DNA from 4 places in the Peribacillus muralis genome. Region 1 is predicted to be linked to each of the others. Evidence: riboswitches for the same ligand, from Rfam matches in the RefSeq annotation. Region 1 holds a riboswitch; each other region holds the start of a gene.

Region 1 (3,601 bases):
GCTTCAATATATTGGAGCATCCTTGTTCCATATTATTTAAATAAATCCGGGTAAACGGTTTTAGCAGCAAGCTCTACTGCTTCACCGATCCTTGGTCCGGGACGGGACATGACACTTTCATCAAGCAGATGGACATCATCGTTTTTCACGGCATCGATATCTTCCCAACCTTTACGTGACTTAATTTCACCGACGGCATCTTTAACATAGGTGGCAGTCGTAAGGATCGTTTCAGGGTTGCGCTTGACGACTTCTTCACCAGATATTTTTACCCAGCCCTTTTGGTCGTCAAAGACATTTTTAATGCCAGCGGTTTTCAGGATTTCTTGTTGGAAGGTTTCATCACCTGTTGTATAGATTTCTGGGGCAGGACTGATTTCAAAGTATGTTTGCTCTTGTTCATCCAGCGTTCCCACTTTTTCTTCGACACTTGCAATTTGGGATTTGATATCCTTCACCAATGCATCGCCTTTTTTACTAACTCCCATCACTTTGGCAATTTGTTCGATATCGCCGTATACGTCCTCGAAGTTGGCAGCCGATTTAATGATGAATATAGGAATGCCAGCATCTTCGAGTGGTTTCAGCGTCTCTTCATCGCCAACGGTATAAGCGATGATGGCATCAGGCTTCAGGGCAATGATCTTTTCTGCATTGATATTGACTGAATCGGAAACATGTTCTATTTTTTTGGCTTCCTCGGGATAATTATCGAAGTCCGTCACGCCAACCACTTTCTTCCCTTGTCCTAGGGCGAATAGAATTTCCGTATTGCTTGGCTGTAGTGAAACGACTTTCTCTGGTGCTTTATCGAATGTTATTTTCTTTCCAGTATCATCCGTAACTGTATAGGTCTGAGTCTCTTTCGCTTTGTCCGAATTTTTATCATCTTTTGCAGATTGATCCGTTACGCCACATCCTGTAAGGAAAAGGGCAAGCATAAGCACGGAAATCCAGCTGAATCTTTTAGTGAATTTCATTATTCATTCCTCCGTCTATTTTTTCATTGGTTTAGTAGGATAAGATTTGCTAACAAAAGGTATTTCTTCAATGCCTTGTCGCTTGTTGATATAGACTGCCATTACGAATAAAACGTTTGCAAGCAAGTGGGTGTAATCGAAAAGGATTCCTGGAACTTCCCTTTCCAGACTGACTTTGTGCAAAGCGCGAACGGACTTTTTGGCTTCGCTGCGACAGGCATGCAGGGCACAGGCCGCTGTTGACCCTTGGGGTAGCACAAATGTCTCGATCTGTTCTTTAACTTCTGCGACATACCGGTCATAAATCGAACTTAAATGATCCAAATCATCTTCGGTGATGGCTAGTTTTCCACGGACTGAACCATTTAGATGGTAGGCCATGGGCAGCAGATCCATTAAATCCCGGTAAACGTCAGGAGCATCCTTCATCAGCGATGCGGCCAAGCCGATTTGCGTCGTCAATGAGTCTGTTCGTATCTCAAAATCGACTGTGGAGGCGGATTCGCGCATGTATGGATAGCATAAAAAACGAAGATCTTTCTTTGCCAAAACTTTTCCTCCTTTACGTGGTTTGGTGAATGAGCTCCCGTATCGCTTTTCGCATCAAAACAAAAAGCCGACCAAGAGTTTTGGTCGGCATCGAGCATCCATGTATTCCCAGTAGAAAAAAAGATGGAAGACTGCCGTACAATCTCCTATCTTCCGAAGAGCATGATACGATAAAAAAAGGCAGGTCTCCTGGCTTGTGCGTCATTTTACTCTAAGAACCTTCCCATTTGAATCATTGAATGGCACTTAAAGTACGATCCATCATCAAATAGTGGTATGCATCTTATTTCATTAGCACTTACAGTTGCGGAAACAGCTTCGGATTAGAACCGAATTCCCTTTTAAGCTGACAAGGCAGCACCCTTTTCTGCAAGGTTCATATTCACTTAGGAATAGTTTACCATACCTTTTTCCTTAAGCTGCATTAATATTTTTGGAGAATTTCGTTTATGGTTTCCCGAATATCTAGTAAACTTACAATGTAAGGATTAATTGGTTGTTACTGTAAAGGTAAGCGGGATATAGATTGGAAATGAAATAAGTAATAGATTTCCCAGGAGGTAGAGAATGATCTTTAAGCAGGCAAATCAAAAACTTGAGAAGGTTCTAGGGAATATTGAAAAAGTGATTATCGGTAAGCGGGATATTGCAGAACTGAGCATTGTGGCACTGCTTTCAGGTGGTCATGTTTTATTGGAGGATGTTCCGGGAGTAGGCAAGACGATCATGGTCCGGGCACTTGCAAAATCGATAGGGGCAAGCTTTAAACGTATACAATTCACACCTGACTTACTGCCGTCTGATGTAACGGGTGTTTCGATCTTCAACCCAAAGGAACAAGCTTTCATTTTTCGGCCAGGACCGATAATGGGCCATATCATTTTAGCGGATGAAATTAACCGGACCTCGCCAAAAACGCAGTCTGCCTTGCTTGAAGCGATGGAAGAGGCAAGCGTGACGATCGATGGCGTCACAAGAGGATTGGAGAAGCCCTTTTTTGTCATGGCGACGCAGAATCCCATTGAGTATGAGGGAACATATCCGCTTCCGGAGGCACAATTGGATCGATTCCTGCTAAAAATGAAAATGGGCTATCCGAGTGCTGCGGAAGAAATTGAGGTCCTGCAAAGGGCTCAATACATGGCTCCGCTTGAAGAGTTGGAATCGGTCATCACTTTGGACGAATTGAGAGCTTTGCAGGCAGAGGCTAGAACGGTGATAGTGGATGACACGATAAAAGGCTATATTGTTGAACTCTCCAATCGAACGAGAAGCCATCTATCGGTCTATCTAGGCGTAAGCCCGCGTGGATCGATTGCCTTGATGAAGGCAGCCCAAGCGTATGCACTGGTCCAAGGGAGGGACTATGTTCTGCCTGACGATGTTCAATATTTAGCTCCGTACGTGTTTTCACACCGCCTGATTTTAAAACCTGAAGCGAATTATGATGGCTTCGATGCGGAAATGGTAATCCATGAAATTCTCGCGAAAACTCATATACCTGTGAAGCGGGCTCTGACATAATGCGACGCTTTTTTAATCTTCTAAAGAAAAACATGAATGCGTTCGGGCTGGTATTCCTTATGGCCATTTCTTTTTGCTTTGCGATGTTTCAAGGCGGTTTTGTCAGTTGGTTCATATTTTATTCATTTTTGCCGTTCGCTGCGTACGCCGCGATTTTGCTTTTTTATCCCCTACATGCCATTACGGTTGAAAGAAAGGCCAGCAAAAGGGAATGTCAGGCAGGTGAATCCGTTGAAATCGTCCTGACGTTCACCCGGAAAAATCGGCTGCCTCTCTTATTTATGGTGATAGAGGAGGAAATGCCAGACGAATTGGAAGATAGGGGAATTCATAGGAGGTTACTGACCTTCCCTGGATTCAAGCGTACCATCAGTATGTCGTATGTTTTGGAAAGCCTGCCGCGTGGTGACCATAGTTTTCAATCGATTCGCTTTTGGATAGGCGATTTCTTTGGGATGATTGAAAAGGAAGCGATATTCGATTCTCCATTGAATATTACTGTTTTCCCCCCATATCATGAGCTTGATTCCTTATATCTTGATCGATTG
Region 2 (3,601 bases), 800 kb from region 1:
AGAAAAAACTTGGATTATGACTATCTTATACAGTGAAGGATGTGCAGCTTCATGATTGAAGTTAAAACGGTAAATGATGTAGTTTGTGTGTACGGAACTCCGGGGGCCGTCAATTCGGGGATGAGCGTTTATGTTTTTCTAACGGATGGTCTTTTGATTGATACGGGCGCACAAAGTTTATTGGACGGATTGATCCCATTCTATGAGACCGCCGATTTTGATTCGGTGGCCCTTACGCATTATCATGAGGACCATACGGGAGGCGCGGCCTGGATACAGGAGCATAAAAAGGTCCCGATATTCATTCATCCGATGTCGGTTGAAGCATGTGCGAAGGATGCTGAATATCCGGCTTATCGCAAAATGTTTTGGGGGCGGCGGGATGCTTTCAAAGCAGAGCCGCTTGGTATGGCCGTTCATTCCCGGAGCCAAACATGGGAGCCGATTTACACCCCCGGTCATGCGCATGACCATATGGTGTATCTGAATCGCAGTACGGGCATGCTTTTTTCAGGCGATCTCTTCGTCACTCCCAAAACAAAACTAGTTCTGCGGGAAGAGTCCGTTCCCGTCCTCATTAATTCCATAAAAAGCTTGCTTCAATATGACTTTGGCGAGATGTTTTGCTGCCATGCAGGTCATGTTCCGAACGGAAAGGAAATGTTCCGGAAAAAACTCGATTATTTGGAAAACCTCCGTGGAGAAATTTTGCTTTTGCATAATCAAGGACTCTCTGTTCAGGAAATCCAGGATACCTTATTACCCAACCGTTATCCTCTTATTGAAATATCAGAGCATGAATGGGATTCGGAGCATATCATTACGTCGATTTTGAAAGAAAATGTCCTGAAGGGAAGCAACATATAAACAAATAGCCGGACAAACTGTTCAGGATGTTTTTCCGGATTAAACGTGAAATATCTTAAAGCATAAATGCTGGTTCTAGTTTTTTAACTACTTGCTGCGGTTTCTTTTTTGTAACCTCAATGGTGTGAACATCCTAAGTGGAATGGCTGGAACCAAAGAACTGAAAACGAGATGATCGATCATCTCCGCGGGCCCTGATTGTAATCCAGGAAATAATTTGATACATTTATATGGAAAACTAAATTAGTCTAGAAATGGGTGCGGATAAGAAATCTTCTATTTATTCGCTTAATAGGGAAGCCGGTTAAAATCCGGCGCTGTCCCGCAACTGTAAATGTGAGCGATTCGATTGATGCCACTGTTTTCTGCAATAGGAAATGGGAAGGTTCGAAAAGCGATGATCATGAGCCAGGATACCTGCCTGTTTTTAGCACATCATCAAATGCCTACGAGGATAGGAGATGTTACGTGCGAAAATTGGCAAAAGCATGCTTTTCATTTTAAAAAATGGAAAAAACATGTTTGTTTTTTGTTATGTTTCGTTTCGTTGCGCTCAAACAACTTCCTTCCGGGAAGTTGTTTTTTATTTTTTAAGGGGGAATACATATGTTTGGAACGGTTGAATTTTTCACGGATAATCTTAAAGTTCAGGTTATGTACAATTTTTCGGGGGGAGATACGGTTTCTTTAAGCGAAAAACGTATCAATCTCACAAGGGAAATCAATGGTCAAGCAAAAAGTCCAGCTGAAAAGGAAGCGTTTTCGCGTAATCTGGAAATCGCCTACGAAAGGGTGATCCATGAAATGTTTGGAGGGGCAGAGGAGGTACTGTTCGAAAAAGAGCTCTCCTAAAAGAGAGCCCTAGACATATGGTCGTCTATTTATTGATGTTAGGATCTGTCTCGTCATACAAATCATGTGCTTCTTCAATGTTCCGGAGGTCAGCGGCCTCATATACATTTCCGCCTGCCAATCCTTCATTGATGTACCGATCGATATCGAGGAAGGCGGAGTCCCTTCCATCATATTCGCTATCCTTTAAAAAAGTCATTTTTTCTTTATCCAAAATAAATCCCTCCTTGCCTTTTCATTAGTTTAGGCAAAGTAGGGATTTTTATTCCTTTTTGGATTTTCCTAAAAACAGGTTGGGCAATACGGTTTATTCATAAACATGATAGACCATTAAATCATGTATCATGGTTTTGAGCTTCGGTTCATCTTCTTTTGTAGGTGGATTGGCTGTCCACTCGATGGTTCCATCTTTATGATATAAGGCTTGAATCGATAGTCTGTTGAAATAAAATGAAATTTTCCATCCTGGCAGATTCTTATGCAGGGGTGCCCATTGAAAATGACTAATCATATGTATTACCTCCATATTTGCTGTCTCACATTACATTATAATGGAAAACGGCAGCAGGAGGTGTTATTTTATTAACCGGTTGGAAAAAGTTAATTCTATGAAAAGGTTTTTTAAATGTAAAAGCCGATTAGCTTCTATATCGGTTTCGTCGAACTGCATGGGTTTGGAGTTGACCTCGTAAATGAATAGAGAGCCCGATTCGTCTTCACCGATATCAATTGAAAACTCTCCGAGAAAGCCCAATTTTTTTGAAAGGATTTCTCCGCATTTTTGGGCGATTTTTGCCAATCTTAAATTCAGTTTTCTTGATTGCAGGCTCTGATAAGGATAAAGCTTGCCACCACGCGGTGTATGTGTAGTGATTTCCTGTGTTTGTGACATCCTTACAGCTTTGCCGGTTATTTTATAAAATCCTTTTTCATAATGGACGAGGACCCTGTAATCGTAACGATGACCATGAAGTTTTTTTGGTGCGATCGCCTGCTGAGCGAGGTAATTTCTTTTTAATAAGTCTTTCTTTTTTGCTTCCCAGAAAGAATCGAAGTTCGAGAAAGATTCGCCAAGTTTTAGGCTGTTGAACAAAAGTGTATCATCCGGATTTTTGCAGATGGTATAAATACCCTTTCCTTGGCTTCCTTTACAAGGTTTTAAATAGATATGTCGGTGTGCATCAAGGAATGATTCCAGGCAATCGCGAGTTTTCAGTCTCGTTGTTGCCGGGAGGTGCTGGATGAGGGAACCATCTTCAACCAAAGTTTCGTACATTACATATTTATCTAGGAAACCCGGGTTGAATATGTTCACACTATGCTCATTAAAATGGTTCATGAGCGATTGAAATTCTGCAGAAGCCTCATAGGACCTCAAGGGAATACGATTATAGACAATGTCTGGAAGCGGCAGCTTGCATTCAATCCACCTGTCTGCACTGGAAGAAAAAACATACCCTATCATTGAACCGGAAGTAAGGGCTTTTCCTGTGAAGACATAGGTTAAAATTCCATGTTGGAAAAGATACAATGATAAATCCCGAAAAAGGGACAAGTTACCGCCCAAACCTGTTTCCTTTTTGGGATTGAACGAAGTCAGTATTCCAACAACAAGCACCCGTCTGCCGGGGAATTCGGTTATTGGATATAGAATTTGCCCTGAAAGAGCTTGTTTGTAGCTTATTTCTTCTTTGTCAGCTCCGGCAAAAAGCACTGCATCCTTTTGGTCAAGACACCAAGCCTCCGAGGTATTATCATAAAAGATATTCATCGCTGCACACTGATGGCATTTGTAATCGTCTGTTCAGTCAAATAAATGGCGTAATCGAGGCTGAGCTTTCTTGTCAACAACTCAAATTCCTTTAGTTTGGGATGGGAGAAG
Region 3 (3,601 bases), 560 kb from region 1:
GTGCCGCGAGGAAATCGACATCCTTCTTCTTCGCAGCCACTTCGATGCGGACATTCAGGTCAGGGGCTACGGTACTCGTATCGATCAGCATAACACCGGATTCAACGAGATAAACGAGTCCTTTTTCTCCCAGGAAAACTTCTTCCACTGCGTTAGCTGATGGAAGGCTTGTAAGAATCACATCACATTGTTTCACCATATTTTCAACCGATACGCCAATCGTTCCTCCTGATTGATGAAAGGACATTTCAGCCTCTTCATTCAAATCCATCCCATACACGGTATAATTAGAAAGAAGTAAACTTCGTGACATAGGTAGACCCATATTGCCCAACCCGATAAACCCAATCTTCTTCATAAGGCTTCACTCCGTTCACACATTATATTTTTCTTGCTCCGCCATTCTTTCTGCGATTTCCCGTTTTTGTATAAACAGATTCCTGAAGAGTGGAACAGCAAGGCTGCGAACTTCATCCAACAGCACTTTTCTGCCCGCTTCATCTGATTCCGTTCCCGCTAAAATCAATACTGCCATCCCTTCAACTCTGCGGTACGCTTCTTCACAGATAACGTTGGTCATATTCTCTTTCAGCCGTTCCTTTTCCATCCCGTTCTTTTGTATCGCTTTTTCCGTACGCCTGAACGCAGAATCCATCACATGAATTTCCTTCATCATGTCTGCAAGCAGACGGGAATATTCTTGTTCCTGTTGGATGTTGATTTTGGCATGTATCAGCGCTTTCAAAGATTTGTTGAGTAGTCTTTTAGACAAATGGATGTAGTGCTGATTTCTGGTTCCCTCCTCATCAAGGAGAGGGGCCAACCAGGTGTCGCCGTATTGAAGTCCTTTTTTCATCAATAGTTTGGCAATCGTCAGACGATTTATTTCATTCGTTCCTTCAAAAATCCGGCTAATTCGGGCATCACGATATAATCGCTCCACTTCATACTCTTGCATATAACCATAGCCGCCATGAATCTGTAAGGCCTCGTCTATTATTCGATCAAGTACTTCGGAGCAATTTACTTTATTGATAGCACATTCGGCTGCATAGTTTGCCAGTTTCACCAATTGCTCATCGAGAGGTTCTCCATTATCGAATACTTTATCCAAGCTATCAGCCGTTCTGTAGGCTGCACTTTCCGCCCCATATATCGCAATTGCCATATCTGCAATTTTTTCTTGTATCATGGAAAAACGAATGATTGGCCGATCAAATTGTTTTCGCTGTTTCGCATAGTTAACGGCAAGCTCCAATGCTTGCTTCGATGCTCCGATATTTGAGAAGGAAAGCTTCAATCGCGCCATGTTCAGAATATTCAATGCTACATGATGCCCTTGCCCGACTTTTCCGAGAACATTCCCTGCGGGTACACTGACATCTTCCAAGATTAAAGTGGCTGTCGAAGATCCTTTTATCCCCATCTTCTTCTCTTCGGGACCGATGGAAACCCCTTTGAACGTTCTATCCACGATGAATGCAGTCATGCCGTTACTTGTTTTGGCGAAGACAACATATACATCGGCCACCTGTGCGTTCGTGATCCACTGTTTTTCACCATTCAGCAGCCATGCTGTCCCCTGCTCGTTCAAGACCGCCGTCGTTTTAGCGTTAAGCGCGTCTGATCCTGCGTTATTTTCCGTTAAGGCATAAGCACCAATCCATTCTCCTGATGCAAGTTTTGGCAGGTATTTTTGCTTTTGCGCTTCTGTTCCGTAATAGACGTACGGGAGAGTTCCTACGCCTGCATGTATATTAAAGGAAACGCTGAAAGAACCGCCAAACCCCATCTTCTCGGCTACAAGCCCTGACAGCTTTTTATTCAGGGACAGCCCTCCATATGACTCTGGAACCTCCACACTGAGTAAGCCGAGCTCTCCGGCTTCCCGAAACAGTTTTTTCACCTTGCCGTTATCGTGCCGATCAATCGACTCAAGCAGGGGCTTCACTTCGTTTTTGACAAAGAGTTCTGTAGTCTTTGAGATAAGATGATCTTCCTCATTAAAATCTTCTGGTGTAAATACTGCAATGTCCGGACCATGAGAAAATAAAGATTCATTACATTGAAGTTCCGCTTCACCCATTTCTTTCCTCCTCACTTCAACTTCACGATAGGACTTAATCAAAGGCGATACCTGAATGATTCCCCGCATCATTGTAAGCCCTTTCAAAAAGAATCAAAGGCTTTTCATTTCCTGCACTTCTTTCCGCGTTCACCAGCTTCAGATAATCATGTCAAATAAAAAAACAACTTCAAGAAGAAGTTGTTAAGTTTGAATTGATACGTAAATAAACATGTTTTTCCACGACAAAACAAAAACATGCTGATCAATCGCTCGCACTTAACACCCCCTATCCTCGTAGGTATAGATGTGTGCTGAAGCAGGCAGGTCTCCTGGCTTATGATCATCGCTCTTTCGAACCTTCCCATCTTCATTTTCTGAAGACAGTGGTTTTTTCGAATCGCTCCCAAATACAGTTGCGGGACAGCGTCGGGCTCCAACCGACTTCCCTATTATGTAGATGAAAAAATACTATCAATCTACACCTGCTTCTACACGTATTTAATTTTCCAATCAAACATATCAAATAATTTGAAAATTTACAAATAATTTCATTTAATACCAAAAGCTTTCTTAGGATTTTCAGAATTGAAGCCCCTTCAATATAGGACTCGATATCCCTCAGTTTTCATTAAACGAAAAAGAATCCATTCTTTCTTCGCCAGAGAACATATCTTTGATTTTTATTTGATCATTTTTCACTTCGTCCTCCCCAACGATGATGACGTTACGGAATTTCTCTTTATTTGCTTTATCTAAAGCTTTGCCGAGCCTTTTCTTTCCTAATTCACACTCCACCTTATATCCTTTATTCCTTAGCTGTCTTGCTACCAATAATGCGTGCTTTTCGGTATTTATCGGGATCACATAAAAATCCACATCAGGGTTTTCCACGATTTTTCCCTTTAATGGGAGCAAGGCAGTATAAATTACATCCAGTCCCAATGAGATCCCGACTGTCGAATAACTCCCATTCGTTCCGATCAATCCACCAATGGCGTTGTCATATCTTCCGCCACTGCCAATACTTGACTTAATGCTTTCATCAGATAAAAAAATCTCATAAACCGTACCGGTATATATCTCCAACCCTCTTGCTAAAAATGGATTGAATGTACATCGATCATCGACACCAAGGAATTCCAAATAAGATTCCAGCTCTTTTAATTCTGCCAATCCCTGCTTAACTTGTTCATTTCGTTCAGCTAATGGCGCAAAGTAACCTAACCTTGTATTATCAGCATCGGTTAAAAACCGATTAATGTATTTGATGGTTGCAGGTTGCAGCCCTTGTTCTGCCAGCTCCGCCGAAACTGCCTCCAATCCAATCTTATCAAGTTTATCAAGTATCAATATCACTTTATTGATCTTTTCATCTGTCGTTCCAAAAAATTCAAGCATTCCAGTTAATAATTTTCGATTGTTATAGTGAATACTTACTTTTAAATCAAGCTTGCGAAATGCATCCAATGCCATCATCATTAATTCCGCTTCAGCAATTTGAGATTCAATTCCCACAATATCCACATCACATTG
Region 4 (3,601 bases), 730 kb from region 1:
GTCCAAGAGCCAGGGCTACGGAATCATTTGTCAAGATATCCGTAACGACGAAAAGGAATAAATCCAGTTCCTTCACTCCAATGACCGCTTCAATTGCCGATTCCAACTCAGCTTGCTTGGCAAGGACTTCATTCGGATCTACTGCATTTACCTGGGCTATCTCCACTTTTGCCATTCCCATGCTGAATTCTTTTGCATCCAGAGTGATTAGCTGGGCAATCGTCTTGTCGCTTAAGTCAGCTCCTGCCTTCAGCATTTCCAATCCATAAGTTTCAGCGTTGACTCCTGCAATAGCTGCCAGCTCCATTGCCGCTGCCACGTCCTGCTCAGTACAGGTCGGGGACTTGAACAATAAAGAATCGGAAATGATGGCAGACAGCAACAGACCTGCGATTGCTTTAGGGACTTCTATTCCGTTTTCTTTATAGATTTTATTTAAAATGGTTGCCGTACAACCAACCGGTTCTGCACGGTAATATAGAGGGTCGCTTGTTTCAAAGTTAGCGATGCGGTGATGATCGATAACCTCCAGCACGCGGACTTGATCAATATCCTCAGCACTTTGCTGGCGTTCATTGTGATCCACAAGGATCACGGCGTCCGCCTCCCCTGCCACTTTTTCGACAAGACGAGGAGCTTCGAAGCTGAATTGGTCCAGTGCATATTGGGTTTCTCCATTCACTTCACCCAGACGAACTGGTTCAGCATTGATTCCTAGCTGTTTTTTCAGATCTGCATAAGCGATTGCTGAACAAATCGTGTCTGTATCCGGGTTTTTATGTCCAAAAACTAATACTTTTTCCAAGATCTAATCCCCTTTTTCATAAATATTTTTCCGTGAATCCCCTTATCGCATCAAGGGGAAGCCACCTTTACTCTACAATTTATTTTAACATAAAACCCGTTAATTTCAGTGCTTGAATTGCCACTTCCCCAAGAAAATCTTTCATTCCTCTTTCCTGAACCTTCATTTTGTCAATAGATAAGGGTTCGTTTTTCTTAAATATATTAGTTGAATTATCACCGCAGATGGCTTACGATAATATAAGCAGAAATACTAGATATTGATTACTAAAACAATACTGATAACTATATATAGAATTTTTTATAATCCAAGGTGCCAGTGATGGCTGAAAAGGGAATCCGGTGTAATCCCGGAACTGTCCCCGCAACTGTGAATGTGACGAAACGAGGAACCACTGTATAGCTCTCTATACGGGAAGGTCTCGAAGTAGGGTGATCATGAGTCAGGAGACCTGCCTTGAATTTTTCACGTTTCTTATTCTTCGGGGATTGAGATGATGAAACGATAGTATAAGGGCTATTTCATTCATGGCTCTTTTATGCTGTCGTTTGATCCGCTCAACTCGTTGGGCGGTTTTTTTTATTACCTGATGTTTACAAGGAGGATTATTAATGACTCAAACATATAACTCTACCATAAGCGAAAATGATACTGAAACGAATTCCCTTCAGCTGGAGATGCTATCGAAGGAATTTGAAGACCGTCTCGATATGGAGAAATTCAAAAAGCGTTTTACGAAATGGCTTGATCGCAAAAGTGATTCAACCGATGAACAGGCTTCAAAAAAACTGATTCAGCTTGCTCTTGAGAGCGTGGATATCGATGCCCCGGATTGGACGTTCGTCGCAGCTACAGAGCTATTGAATACGATGTATAGGGATGCACAGGCCAATCGAGGGTATGAAGGCATGAGTTATGGTCCATTTTATGACCTTATACAGGAACTTTCACAACTGCAAGATGGACAACGCTATCCAATTTATAAATCAGAGCTGCTTTCTTCTTATACTAAAGCAGAAATCGAAGAATTGGGTTCAGTGATCGACCCTGAAAAAGATAAACTATTTTCCTACATAGGCATCTACTTACTAAACGATCGCTACCTGGCTCGACCTAAAAAAGACAAAGTATACGAACTGCCCCAAGAACGCTTCATGATCATCGCGATGGAAATCATGCGTTTGGAAAAAACGGAACATCGCCTGCAACTTATAAAAGAAGCTTATTGGGCCATGTCCAATCTTTATATGACCGTTGCCACCCCAACACTTTCGAACGCTGGTAAAGCGCATGGACAATTGAGCTCATGCTTCATCGACGCCATTGAAGATTCAATCGACGGCATCTATCTAGCTAACTACGATGCCGCCAAGGTTTCCAAATTCGGCGGTGGTGTGGGCCTTTATGTCGGGAAGATTCGCTCGCTTGGTTCCGATATCCGCGGCTTCTCCGGCAATAGTTCAGGTACGACTCCCTGGATCCGGCTATTCAACCAGACTGCCGTCAGTGTCGATCAATTAGGTCAGCGTAAAGGGGCGATAGCGATATACTTGGATGCCTGGCATAAGGATATCATGAGCTTCCTTGATTTAAAAACACAGAACGGGGATGACAGATTAAAGGCACATGATATTTTTACGGGTGTATGCATTCCCGACTTGTTCATGGAGGCTGTCCGCGACAGAAAAGAATGGTACCTTTTTGACCCGCATACCGTCAAGCAGACCCTTGGATTCTCACTTGAAGATCTATATGACGAGAAAAAAGGCGAAGGAAGCTTCAGGAATCATTATGCACTTGCCGTCGAAGCCGCTCAAAATGGTATGCTGCCAAGCTATGGCTTTGAAAAGATCAATGCGATGGACATCATGAAAAGCATCATGATTTCTCAATTAGAAGAAGGCGTTCCATATATGTTCTACCGTGATGAAGTAAACCGGAAGAATCCGAATAAGCATAAAGGGATGATTTATTGCTCCAACCTCTGCACCGAGATCGCTCAAAACCTTAGTCCTTCGACAATCACGGATGAATACGAAACAGAAGATGGGGATGTCGTCGTCGTTCGTAAAAGCGGTGATTTCGTTGTCTGCAACCTATCATCGATTAACTTGCCCCGTGCAGTCGGCAGCGATGTTTTGGAAAGATTGATCCCCATTCAAATCAGGATGCTCGATAATGTCATTGATGTGAATAATCTGCCGGTCAAGCAGGCATCGATTTCGAACAAACGGTATCGGGCAATCGGCTTAGGGACTTTTGGATGGCACCATTTACTTGCCACAGAAAATATTTATTGGGAATCCGATGAGGCCGTTCACTATGCAGATTCTTTGTACGAAAAAATCGCTTACTTGACGATCAAGGCATCAAACGAATTGGCGAAGGAAAAAGGATCATACCCTTATTTTGAAGGTTCGGACTGGCATACAGGGGATTACTTCGAGCTCCGTGACTATACCGATCAAAAATGGCTTGATTTAAAAGAGAACGTGCAGCAGCATGGGACTCGTAATGGATACTTAATGGCCATTGCACCTAATTCATCTACTGCCAAGATCGGCAATTCCACTGATGGAATCGATCCTTTGTATGAAATTGAATTTTATGAAGAAAAGAAAAACTTCAAATTCAAGGTGACTGCACCTGGCTTGACGCCCAATACGTATGAATATTATAAAAAGACGCGCTTTAATTTGGACCAGCTGGAAAGCATCAAACAGAACGCAGCCCGCCAAAGGCATATTGACCAAGCGATCAGCTTTAATTTATATGTTCACAATACGATCAAAGCGA

Evidence for each region. A riboswitch is a leader RNA that binds a small molecule or an ion and turns the genes downstream of it on or off. The one in region 1 is predicted to bind cobalamin.
Region 2: linked by a shared signal. The riboswitch ahead of ABE28_RS05565 (hypothetical protein) and the one ahead of ABE28_RS01780 (hypothetical protein) in region 1 are both predicted to bind cobalamin.
Region 3: linked by a shared signal. The riboswitch ahead of ABE28_RS04450 (acyl-CoA dehydrogenase family protein) and the one ahead of ABE28_RS01780 (hypothetical protein) in region 1 are both predicted to bind cobalamin.
Region 4: linked by a shared signal. The riboswitch ahead of ABE28_RS05220 (ribonucleoside-diphosphate reductase subunit alpha) and the one ahead of ABE28_RS01780 (hypothetical protein) in region 1 are both predicted to bind cobalamin.

The regions. Positions count from the first base shown of each region.
Region 1 covers NZ_CP017080.1:362,274-365,874, forward strand. The annotation lists gene ABE28_RS01775 (ABC transporter substrate-binding protein) at 33-980, opposite strand; gene ABE28_RS01780 (hypothetical protein) at 996-1,490, opposite strand; cobalamin riboswitch at 1,692-1,909, opposite strand; gene ABE28_RS01785 (AAA family ATPase) at 2,097-3,053, shown strand; gene ABE28_RS01790 (DUF58 domain-containing protein) at 3,053-3,601, shown strand, end outside.
Region 2 covers NZ_CP017080.1:1,167,034-1,170,634, forward strand. The annotation lists gene ABE28_RS05560 (MBL fold metallo-hydrolase) at 52-867, shown strand; cobalamin riboswitch at 1,107-1,306, shown strand; gene ABE28_RS05565 (hypothetical protein) at 1,474-1,719, shown strand; gene ABE28_RS05570 (hypothetical protein) at 1,745-1,933, opposite strand; gene ABE28_RS05575 (YheE family protein) at 2,027-2,230, opposite strand; gene ABE28_RS05580 (YheC/YheD family endospore coat-associated protein) at 2,294-3,490, opposite strand; gene ABE28_RS05585 (YheC/YheD family endospore coat-associated protein) at 3,487-3,601, opposite strand, start outside.
Region 3 covers NZ_CP017080.1:920,420-924,020, reverse strand. The annotation lists gene ABE28_RS04455 (NAD(P)-dependent oxidoreductase) at 1-358, opposite strand, end outside; gene ABE28_RS04450 (acyl-CoA dehydrogenase family protein) at 374-2,086, opposite strand; cobalamin riboswitch at 2,371-2,569, opposite strand; gene ABE28_RS04445 (histidine--tRNA ligase) at 2,687-3,601, opposite strand, start outside.
Region 4 covers NZ_CP017080.1:1,093,445-1,097,045, reverse strand. The annotation lists gene ABE28_RS05225 (manganese-dependent inorganic pyrophosphatase) at 1-805, opposite strand, end outside; cobalamin riboswitch at 1,099-1,278, shown strand; gene ABE28_RS05220 (ribonucleoside-diphosphate reductase subunit alpha) at 1,417-3,601, shown strand, end outside.